Regions from separate parts of the Neorhizobium galegae bv. orientalis str. HAMBI 540 genome, predicted to be linked through region 2. Evidence: riboswitches for the same ligand, from Rfam matches in the RefSeq annotation. Region 2 holds a riboswitch; the other holds the start of a gene.
The links. A riboswitch is a leader RNA that binds a small molecule or an ion and turns the genes downstream of it on or off. The one in region 2 is predicted to bind thiamine pyrophosphate.
Positions count from the first base shown of each region.

Region 1: it holds a riboswitch for thiamine pyrophosphate, as region 2 does, so the genes downstream of both, RG540_RS11945 (ABC transporter permease) here and thiM (hydroxyethylthiazole kinase) in region 2, are expected to answer to the same signal.

Region 1 covers NZ_HG938353.1:2,411,888-2,418,154, forward strand. The annotation lists gene RG540_RS11940 (ABC transporter substrate-binding protein) at 53-997, opposite strand; gene RG540_RS11945 (ABC transporter permease) at 994-1,776, opposite strand; TPP riboswitch at 1,912-2,015, opposite strand; gene minE (cell division topological specificity factor MinE) at 2,222-2,482, opposite strand; gene minD (septum site-determining protein MinD) at 2,479-3,294, opposite strand; gene minC (septum site-determining protein MinC) at 3,326-4,054, opposite strand; gene RG540_RS31400 (DUF1127 domain-containing protein) at 4,844-4,990, opposite strand; gene RG540_RS11965 (RidA family protein) at 5,148-5,579, opposite strand; gene RG540_RS11970 (Dps family protein) at 5,648-6,166, opposite strand.
Region 2 covers NZ_HG938354.1:143,254-147,647, reverse strand. The annotation lists gene RG540_RS23245 (heavy metal translocating P-type ATPase) at 1-1,986, opposite strand, end outside; TPP riboswitch at 2,100-2,195, shown strand; gene thiM (hydroxyethylthiazole kinase) at 2,234-3,055, shown strand; gene thiE (thiamine phosphate synthase) at 3,052-3,690, shown strand; gene thiD (bifunctional hydroxymethylpyrimidine kinase/phosphomethylpyrimidine kinase) at 3,687-4,394, shown strand, end outside.

The DNA.
Region 1 (6,267 bases), on a different replicon from region 2:
ATCACGTTACGCGAACCCCGGAGCTCAAATCAAACGATATCAGCAACTTGGCCTATTTGATTTCGACCGCGACGTCGGAGACCGGAGGCGCTGCCTTGATTAGTCCCGTTTCCTTCATGAAGGCGGCGAAGCGCTGGTAGCGGCCTTGGTCGAGTGCGGCCGGACGCTTGGCAAAACGCGGCAGCGTGTCGAAGAACGCGGTGCGGTTCAACTCGTCGTCAAGGCTCGGATAGGCCTTGATGAAAAGCTGCCAGGCCTCCTGCGGATGGTTGGTGATGAAGATCGAGGCCTGTTCGACCGCATGCAGGAAACGCGTCAGCCGGTTATCGCCAGCAGAATCGCGGCGGGTGACGAAGATCAGCTCGTCATAGGCCGGAACCCCGTGCTCTTCAGGGAAAAACGCCCGCCCCGCATGGCCTTCGAGCTTCATCTGGGTCAGCTCGAAATTGCGGAACCCGCCGAGTGTCGCATCCACCTTGCCGCCGATCAGCGACGGTGAGAGAGAAAAATTGACGTTGATCAGCTCCACGTCGTCGTTGGAAAGCCCTTCGGAGGCCAGCATGCGCTTCAGCATCGCATCCTCGAAACCCGTGACGGAAAAGCCGACCTTTTTGCCTTTCAGATCCTTGAGGCTCTTGATCGGACCGTCCGCCAGCACCGTGACGGTGTTCAAGGGCGTCTCGACCAGCGTGCCGAACCGCACGAGCGGCAGGCCAGCCTCATGATCAAGATAGAGGTTTGGCTGGTAGTGGATACCGATATCCGCCTGGCCGGCCGAAACCAGCCGCGGCACCGCGGAGGCATCGGACGGCGGAATGAGCTCGACGTCGAGATTGGCATAGGCGAACAGTCCGCGCTGCTGGGCGATCACCATCGGAGCGTGATCCGGATTGACGAACCATTCGAGAAGCACGCTGAGCTTGTCGGCCGCCTGCGAGGGAACGGGCGCGGCGAGGCTTGCCAGCGCGATGAGGGACGCGGTGAGGATACGGATCATGATCGGACGGAACTCCTTGATGCGGATGAGGATTCAGGGTCGGCTTCGCTGGCCCAGGGGGCGAGACCGGATGTCAGCCAGTCGATGAGAAGCCGCAAAATGAGGGTGAGAATGGCGAGTATGACCATCGCCGCAAACACCGTGTCGGTCTGCATGCGGGCATTGGCCTGGACCATCACGAAGCCGAGCCCGCCGGACGCGCCCACCCATTCGCCAACGACCGCACCGAGCGGCGCTAGCGGTGCGGCGACCCGCAGGCCGGAAACGAGGCTCGGGATCGCCAGCGGCACGCGCATCGACACCAGCGTCTGCCAATGGCTGGCGCCCTCCAGCGAAACGGCGTCGAGGATTTCCTGATCGGTGCGGCGAAGGCCGTCGGCAAAGGCGGAGGCGACCGGAAAGAAGATGATGATCGTCGTCATCGCCACTTTCGAGGCGAGGCCGAAGCCCAGCCAGAGAACCAGGATCGGCGCCAGCACGAAGACGGGAAAGGCCTGCAGGATCAGCACCATCGGCCAAACGAGACGGCCGAGCCGCGGCAGCGCCGCAACGCCGAAGGCCGTGGCTATGCCAAGGCCAGCCCCGATCGCGAGGCCCAGCGCGATTTCGATCAGCGTGACGGCGCTGTTCTGCAGCAGGAAACCCGGCTGCCGCAGGAAGGCGGACGCGACGGCTACAGGCGACGGCAGAATATAGTGGGGTGGAGCAAACAGCCAGACGCCGGCTTGCCAGAGGGCGATGAGCAGGACGAGGCCGATACCCGCATGGAACGCGCGCATGCTGCTACGCGTCGAAACTGGAAACGGCGGCCGGATACCCTTTTACGGAAATGGCGAAAATGGATGTCATCGGTCGATCTCCAGATCAGTCAATCACGGAGACCCAGGTGAAGCGGAGAAGAGAAAGTGCCGTCGGTCGACGCCTATTTCCGTTCCTACGCCGGCATGACCCGGATCAGGTTCAAGGGTCCGGCTCACCGCCATCTCAGCATCGTCAAGATGCCCCCCTCGGAATTACGACGATAACTGTCGGTTTTCAGCAATCCTGTCAAGCCGGCCGGATTGGCGGCCATTTCCACTCAGCGCGCAGAGACGGTCGAGAGGAGCTGCCGGCCGAGCGAGATGCCAAGCCGGCCGTCTTCCTTCGCGCAAGAAGGCGAAATACGAAACCCGGACAACCAGGTTGTCCGCGTTTCAAAATTCGAGTTGGCCGAATGCTGCCGGCTCAGGCAGCCTGGCTGACGGCACCCAATGGGATCTCGACGTCGATCTCGAGGATCGTGACGTTCTCGTCGCGGTCCATCTTGACCTGCACCTTGTCGCTGTCGACCTGCACGTGCTTGGCGATCACCGCAAGGATTTCCTCGCGAAGCAAGGATACGAGGTCCGAGCCGTTCGACGAGCGTTCGTGGGCGAGAAGCACCTGCAGGCGTTCACGCGCCGTCGGTGCGGAGCGCTGTTTGCGGAAGAGATTGAATATCGTCATGCGGCCCTCCGTGCGAAGATCTTGCCGAATATCCCTCGCTTCTCCCCGGGGATCGTGATCGGCAGAACCTCTCCTGCGAGCCGGCGTGCAGCTTCGAAATAGGCCATGGCCGGAGCGCTGCGGGCGTCCGCCAGGGTGACGGGCGAACCGATATTGGAGGCACGCAGCACGTCCATGCTCTCCGGGATGATGCCGAGCAGCGGGATGGACAGGATTTCCAGCACGTCCTCGACCTTGAGCATATCCCCCCGCTCAGCGCGGTTGGAATCGTAGCGCGTCAGAAGCAGGTGCTTTTCCATCCGCTCGCCGCGCTCGGCCTTCATCGTCTTCGAATCCAGCAGACCGATGATGCGGTCCGAGTCACGGACGGACGAGACTTCCGGATTGGTGACAACCACCGCCATGTCGGCGTGGCGCATGGCGAGCGTGGCACCGCTCTCGATCCCGGCGGGGCTATCGCAGATGACCCAGTCGAAGACCCGCTTCAATTCGGTAATGACCCGCTCGACACCCTCGGGCGTCAGGTTATCCTTGTCGCGCGTCTGCGATGCCGGCAGCAGGAACAGCGTCTCCAGCCGCTTGTCGCGGATCAGCGCCTGCGTGAGCTTGGCTTCGCCCTGGATGACATTGATCAGGTCGTAGACGACCCGGCGCTCGGCGCCCATCACCAGGTCGAGATTGCGCAGCCCGACGTCAAAATCGACGACGACAACCCGTTCGTTTCGCTGAGCCAGAGCCGCTCCAAGTGCGGCAGTCGAAGTCGTCTTGCCAACCCCGCCCTTGCCTGAAGTGACTACGATGACTTTCCCCATCTTGCTCTCCTGTTTGCTGGCCGGTTACGGCTCAAATAAGTTTCTCTGCCATGATCGAATCCCCTTCGAGCCAAAGCTGGACTGAATGTCCGCGAAGGCCTGGGGCCATGTCGTCCGCCATCTTGTAGATGCCGTCGATTGCCAAAAGCTCGGCTTCGAGCTTGCGGCAGAAGATGCGCGCGGATGCGTTTCCGAGCGATCCTGCCATGGCCCTGCCACGCAGGGTCCCGTAGATATGGATCGATCCGCCAGCGATAATTTCAGCTCCCGAGGCGACCGATCCGATGATCGTCACGTCGCCTTCGGGGAAGATCACCGACTGCCCCGACCGCACGGGATCGCGAATGACGATGGACTGCAAGGTCGGACGCACCTCGGGCACTGACGGCTTCTGCTCGCTGTTGTGCAGCTCGATGAGCGGCTCTTTGGCGACCGCATCGTCGGAGACCGGCCGGCCACCTTTGAGTGCCGGAGGCATGCCAGGCCCCAGGATCGAAGGACGACCACCTTCGATGCCCATGATGTTGACGCTGCGCCCGGCAAGCTCGGCGATGAGCTCTTTCAACTGAGCGCGATCGATTGGCAGATCGGTCACATCAAGCACGACCGGTCGGCCAAGGAAGAACCCGGCGGAACGCGCCGCGAGATCATCCAGCCGGACGAGCCAATCGTCGAAAGGAAGATCGGGAGCAAGCACGACCGCCAGAAAAGAACGGCCCTTGATACGGATAGCGCGAGCGTCTGTTAGCATTTTGGTCATCTGCGTAAAGAAATCGTGACCGTTTTTTAGCCCCGATATGGTTAACAATTGGTAAACAAGAAGCTCTTGGAGGGCCTGGTTTTAACCGATCGTTACGATCTTCCCTTGCACCAGGCCCACCTCGCCGACATAGGCTTCGCAATGAAGAGAAGACCGGGCGCGAGGAAGAAAAGGGGCGGTCGACAAGACGATGCGCCGGGCGCGAATCATCTCTCCCGGCGCTTCGGTGGTGGCTGCGATTCTGGGCTGCCATGGAGATTCGGTTGCCGTGAGAATCCGCAGAAGCCCGTTTCCGGCGGGCGGCCCCTTCTCGGCGATGCGGCAACGGATCGCCTCGCCGTGTCTTCGACTTTCAGGCACGAATCGATATCGCCGGATGCCGCCTGAGCGACCTCGGTTAAACGCGCGATTTTGAATTCTGGAAAACCCTCAGCCCCAAAACGAAAAAGCCTGCCGCGGGAGGAGGTGCGGCAGGCTTTCCGTAAAGAACCGAACAGCGGCTGGGAGGAGGAGTGCCACCGTTCCTACAGACGTCCCTGGGAGGAGGAATGGGCCGTCTGATAACACGAAGCTCTGCGGGAGGAGGTGCATTGCTTCGATAAGTATGACTATACACCAATCCTGCACGATTGATAGCCATTATGTTGCAGTGCAGCTATTCTGAAAACGCATACCGGAAAACGGGGGAGTGAAAGTCTGAAAGAGGCCGGGTGCGCGGAGCATCTTCTGACGCAAAAACGCCCGCGGCAATGGCGGGCGTCGTGAATGGTCCAGGCAGCAATATCGCGATTAGCGACCGATGGCTGCGCGGGCGACGCTGCGGATGTCGGAGCGATCAATACCGAGGTCCTGCAGTTCGCGGCTGGTCATGCGGCCGAGTTCGGTGATGGTCTGACGATACTTGCGCCAGTTGTTGAAAGAGCGTGCTACGTTCATGATCGGGTCCCTTTCCTGAGACTGTCTGACGTCAGCAACCGTTCTTGGCTCCGGCGTCGTTCGATGACAGGGATATAATCCTTCTCACCTGCCTGCAAAAGCAACAAAGCCTCAGGGCACCCATGCAAAACTTGCATTGGTCTCGCAGGAATGCCTGCTATTCCGCCTTGGTCGATGCCGCAGCGCACACCATGATCATCTCGACCTTCAGATTAGGATTGGCAAGCCGCGCCTCGAAACAGGCCCGGGCGGGCGGAGCCATGCCCGAAACCCAGGCATCCCAGACCTCGTTCATTTCGGCATAACCGTCCATGTCGGCCAATATGATCGCGCAGAAGATCAGGCCCTGCTTGGCACTGCCGATCTCGGCAAGCCGCGCTTCGGCTTTGGCGAGCAGTTGCCGGGTCTGTTCGGCGGTGCTCAAATTACCGTCATAGGGGGCTTGAGGCGTGACGGCGAAATAGCCGGTGCCTTGATGCACGACAGCCGAACTTCCGCGGCTGCCGATACCGAAGCGGTCGATGATGGAGGAGAAGTCTTGAATCATGAAATGCCTGTACTGGTTCTGAACGATGGATGAGGTTGTCATCGCGACGATCGGCGGCAGCGACGCCGTTGCCGCCGGGGTTCCTTTATAGATCTCAATTGGCGACCGACTTATTCGGCGCTACGTGTCGTCTCGAATAGGAACCAGGCGCGGCGTTCCGTCTCGTCGATCCAGACTTCCAGCAGGCTCGTTGTGGCTACGTCGTTATGTTCGGCGCAGACTTCGTGGGCCTGGCGCAGGAACGAGACGAGCTGCTGGTTGTCGTCCTTCAGTTCTGCGAGCATATCCCGCGGGGTGACGAAATCGGCGTCGTTGTCGAGAAGGCGCTGCAGCCGGCCGATATGGCCGATCGAGCGGATGGTCGTGCCGCCGATCTTGCGGGCACGTTCGGCAATCGCGTCGGTCATGGCAAAAATCTGCTCGCCCTGTTCGTCGAGCATCACGTGGTAATCGCGAAAATGCGGGCCGCTCATATGCCAGTGAAAATTCTTGGTCTTGAGGTAGAGCGCGAACGTGTCCGCAAGCAGCGCCGCAAGCGCACCGGCGATATCGGCGGTGGCATTGGAGGGCAGATCGGAGGGAGTGTTCAACGATGCCTTGCGGCGGCTTTCAACGGCGGTACGATCCATGGTCGTTCTCCTTGGGTGAGACGGATGGGCTCCGGGACTTCGACAGACTGACCGGAGGCCAGTCGAACGGGACTGATCCGAGGACGATCGGCGGAGACAGC
Region 2 (4,394 bases):
GGCGTCGTTGATGCCGTCGCCGACCTTGCCGACCACGTAACCCTCGCTTTTCAGCTCACCGACGATGCGGCTCTTGTCTTCCGGCATCAGCTCGGCACGTACCTCGATGCCGAGATCCTTGCCGATCGCGGTCGCGGTGCGAGCATTGTCGCCGGTCAGCATCACGGTCCTGATGCCGGCATCGGTCAGCGCCTTCAGGCCGGCCCTGGCGTCGGGACGCGGTTCGTCGCGCATGGCGATGGCACCGGCAAGGACCCCGCCGACGACCAGCACCGAGACGGTCTTGCCCTCGTCATTGAGGCCGGTGATCCGGCGGCCATGCGCCATCGGCAGCGAAACCCGCTCGGCCGCTGCCTTGGGCGAACCGAAAAACACCTCCTGGCCTTCGACCATCGCCGTGACGCCCTTGCCGCCGAGCGCCCTGGCATCCGTCGCGGCCGGAATCTCGACCTCGTCATCGGCAGCCTTGGCAAGGATGGCGACGGCGAGCGGATGGCTGGAGCCGGTTTCGAGCGCGGCGGCAAAGCGCAGCACGTCTTCCGCATTGCGGCCGAAGGCGATGACATCGGTCACCTGGGGCCTGCCGGCCGTCAACGTGCCGGTCTTGTCGAGCGCGACGGCGGTGATCTTGCCGAGCGTTTCGAGTACCGCGCCACCCTTCATCAGCAGGCCGCGGCGGGCACCTGACGACAGCGATGCGGCGATTGCGGCAGGCGTCGAGATGACCAGCGCACAGGGGCAGCCGATCAGCAGGATCGCCAGGCCCTTGTAGACCCACTCGCTCCAGGACGCACCGCCGACAAGCGGTGGCAGGATGGCGACCAGCGCCGCCACTGCGACGACACCCGGCGTGTAATACCGCGAGAACCGGTCGATAAAGCGTTCGGTCGGGGCCTTGCTCTCCTGCGCCTCCTCGACCAGCCGCACCACGCGGGCAATCGTATTGTCCTCGGCGGCGGCCGTCACGCGAACCCGCAAGGCGGCATCGCCGTTGATCGTGCCGGCAAAAACCGTGTCGTCGATGCCCTTGGAGACCGGCGTGCTTTCGCCCGTCACCGGCGCTTCGTCGATCGCGCTTTCGCCCGCGATGATGACGCCGTCCGCCGAAATGCGGTCGCCGGGACGAACGAGGATGATCGCGCCGACGGCAAGGCGATCGGCCGGTACTTCGCGGGTCTGGCCGTTTTCTTCGAGCAGCGCGTTTTTCGGCACCAGCGCCGTCAGGCTCTGGATGCTCTGCCGCGCCTTGCCGGCCGCCACCCCTTCCAGCAATTCGCCGATCAGGAAAAGGAAGACCACGGCGGCGGCCTCTTCCGACGCATTGATGACAACAGCGCCGACGGCGGCAATCGTCATCAGCATCTCGATCGAAAACGGCGTGCCGGCAAGTGCTGCCATGATGGCGCGCCGGGCAATCGGCACGAGGCCGATCAGCATCGCGGCGGTGAAGATATAGGCGTCATAGGCCGGCACCAGATGGCCGATCCCGTAAGCCACCGCCAACGCAATGCCGACCAGGATGGTCAGGCGGCCCTTGGCCGATTTCCACCACGGCCCGTCCATCGGCCCGTGATCATGGCCGTGCAGGTCTTCGATTTCTGTTGTTCTGTGGTCGTGGTGGGAATGATCTTGCCCGCCGTCATGGTCATGATGATGATGGTGGTCGTGCGTCTTGCCGATCTCCCCCCTTGAGGGGGAGATGCCCGGCAGGGCAGAGGGGGGTAACCCCTCGACACCGCGCCGCCGCGCATCCTCACCGGCCTTCTGACCCAGCGCCCTGAGCGAATACCCAAGCCCTACGACCTTCTTCTCGATCGCACCCAGATCGCCGGTCCCGTCATGCTTCACAGTCATCGTGCCCGACGCGACCGAAACGGACACGTCCTCGACGCCCGGCATGCGGCGCACCGCGGTGTCGATCTTCGTCGCGCAGCTGGCGCAATCCATGCCCCCAACCTTGTATCGTGCCTGTGTCGTCGCGTTCATCGTGTCTTTCCCATTGGATCGAGCCCCGTCTCTACAACCTCTAGCGACTAGAGCTGCAAGGCCCAAAATCAGAAAAAATCACTGGCGAAGCGCATTATCTTTGCTGTAAGCCATGGTGAAGACAGGGGCGTCCGGCAAAACCGGGCTGAGAAGCACCCTTAGAACCTGAACCAGATCATGCTGGCGGAGGGAGTCGTCCGGGCGTTCAACATTGCGCCCCGCGCCTGCCCCGCCGAACGAGGCAGACATGCAGACGACAATGCCCCTTGGGCTCCTTGGACAAACCCCCGGCCTGTTGCTGACCGCGATGCGCGCGAAAAACCCACTCGTTCAGAACATCACCAATTTCGTGGCGATGAACATTGCCGCCAACGTGATGCTTGCGGCCGGCGCCTCGCCCGCCATGGTGCACACCAAGGAAGAAGCCGGCGAGTTCGCCCGCATCGCGGCGGCTCTGACGATCAATATCGGCACGCTGTCGCCGGATTTCCTGGCCGGCATGAAGGCGGCAGCTTCGGCCGCCGCAGAAGCTGGCAGGCCATGGGTGCTCGACCCCGTCGCCCATTACGCCACCGCCTATCGTCGCGCGGCGCTTGCAGAGCTGATGGAACTGCGGCCCACTATCATCCGCGGCAACGCCTCGGAAATCATCGCGCTGGCCGGCAGCCAGTCGAGCGGCCATGGCGTCGACAGCGGCGACAGCGTCTCGGCAGCGGAAGACTCGGCAATCACCATTTCCCAGCAGAAGGCTTGCGTGGTGGCTGTTACCGGCGAGGTGGATTTCGTCACCGACGGCCGACGTTCGGTCCGCATCCTCGGCGGCTCTGCCCTGATGCCGCGCGTCACCGCGCTCGGCTGCTCGCTCACCTGCCTGGTCGGCGCCTTTGCTGCGACCACGGACGACCCCTTCGAGGCGACACTCGCCGCACTCGCGATGTTCGCGGTCGCGGGCGAGGAAGCGGCCTTCACCGCCTCCGGTCCCGGCTTCTTCTCGCCGATCTTCCTCGACCGTCTCGCGGCGCTGACTGGCGAGACGCTCGATGCAAAGGCAAGGATCGTCGCAGCATGAAAAAGATCTTCGACCTTTCCGTCTACCTCGTCCTCGATCCCGATCTCTGCCGCGAGATCGGCATGATCGAGACGACAAGGCTGGCCGTCGCCGGCGGCGTCACCATGATCCAGCTGCGCGACAAGCAGGCGGATACGGCAAAATTGATCGAAACCGGCCGGGCGCTGAAGGCGGTACTTTCCGGCACCGGCGTGCCCCTGATCATCAACGACGACGTGGAGGCAGCAATCGCGATCGGCGCCGAGGGCCTGCATGTCGGCCAGAGCGACATGGCGGCAGTGATGGCCCGGCAGCGTGCCGGCCATGGCATGATCCTCGGCCTCTCGGTCGAAACCGAGGACCTGGCGCGGCGGGTGGACCCATCGATCGTCGATTATGTCGGCATCGGTCCGGTGTTTGCGACCAATACGAAGCCCGACCACAAGCAACCGATCGGTTTTGACGGCCTCGCGCGCATTGTCGCCATGGCGCCGGTTCCGGCGGTCGCGATCGGCGGCATCAAGGCGGAACATGCCGGCCCCGCACTCGCCGCCGGCGCAAAGGGCATCGCCGTTGTGTCCGCCATCTGCGGCCAGCCCGATCCGGAAGCCGCCGCCCGCCGAATTGCCGCGGAAATCGAAAGGGCACGCACATGAGCATCAAAAACGTCCTGTCGATCGCCGGTTCGGACCCTTCCGGCGGCGCCGGCATCCAGGCGGACCTGAAAACTTTTGCGGCCCGCGGCACCTATGGCATGGCGGCGCTGACCGCGCTGACCGCCCAGAATACCCAAGGGGTCACCGGGGTGCATGCGGTGCCCGCCGCCTTCGTCGCAAACCAGATCCGCACCATCTTTCTCGACGTGCGGGTCGACGCGGTGAAGATCGGCATGATCGCCAATGCCGAAATCGCCGAGGCAGTTGCCGACGTGCTGCGCCTCTATCGCGATACCGTGCCGATCGTGCTCGATCCCGTCATGATCGCCAAGGGCGGCTCGCCGCTGCTGGCACTCGATGCGGTGGACGCCGTCACCTACAAGCTGATGCCGCTCGCCACCGTCGTCACCCCCAACCTGCCGGAAGCCGCAGCGCTGCTCGGCGAAACGATCGCCACGACCCGCGAAGAGATGGCGGCCCAGGCTGAGCGGCTGCTGAAGATCGGGCCCAAGGCAGTCCTGGTGAAGGGCGGTCATTTGGACAGCGAGGACAGCCCGGATGTGCTGGCAGACGCCACCGGCATCCACTGGTTCGAGGGCAGACGCACCGCGACCAGCAACACCCACGGCACCGGCTGCACGCTCTCGAGCGCAATTGCCGCCGAACTCGCCAAGGGCGCTTTCCCGGCAGAAGCGGTTGCGATC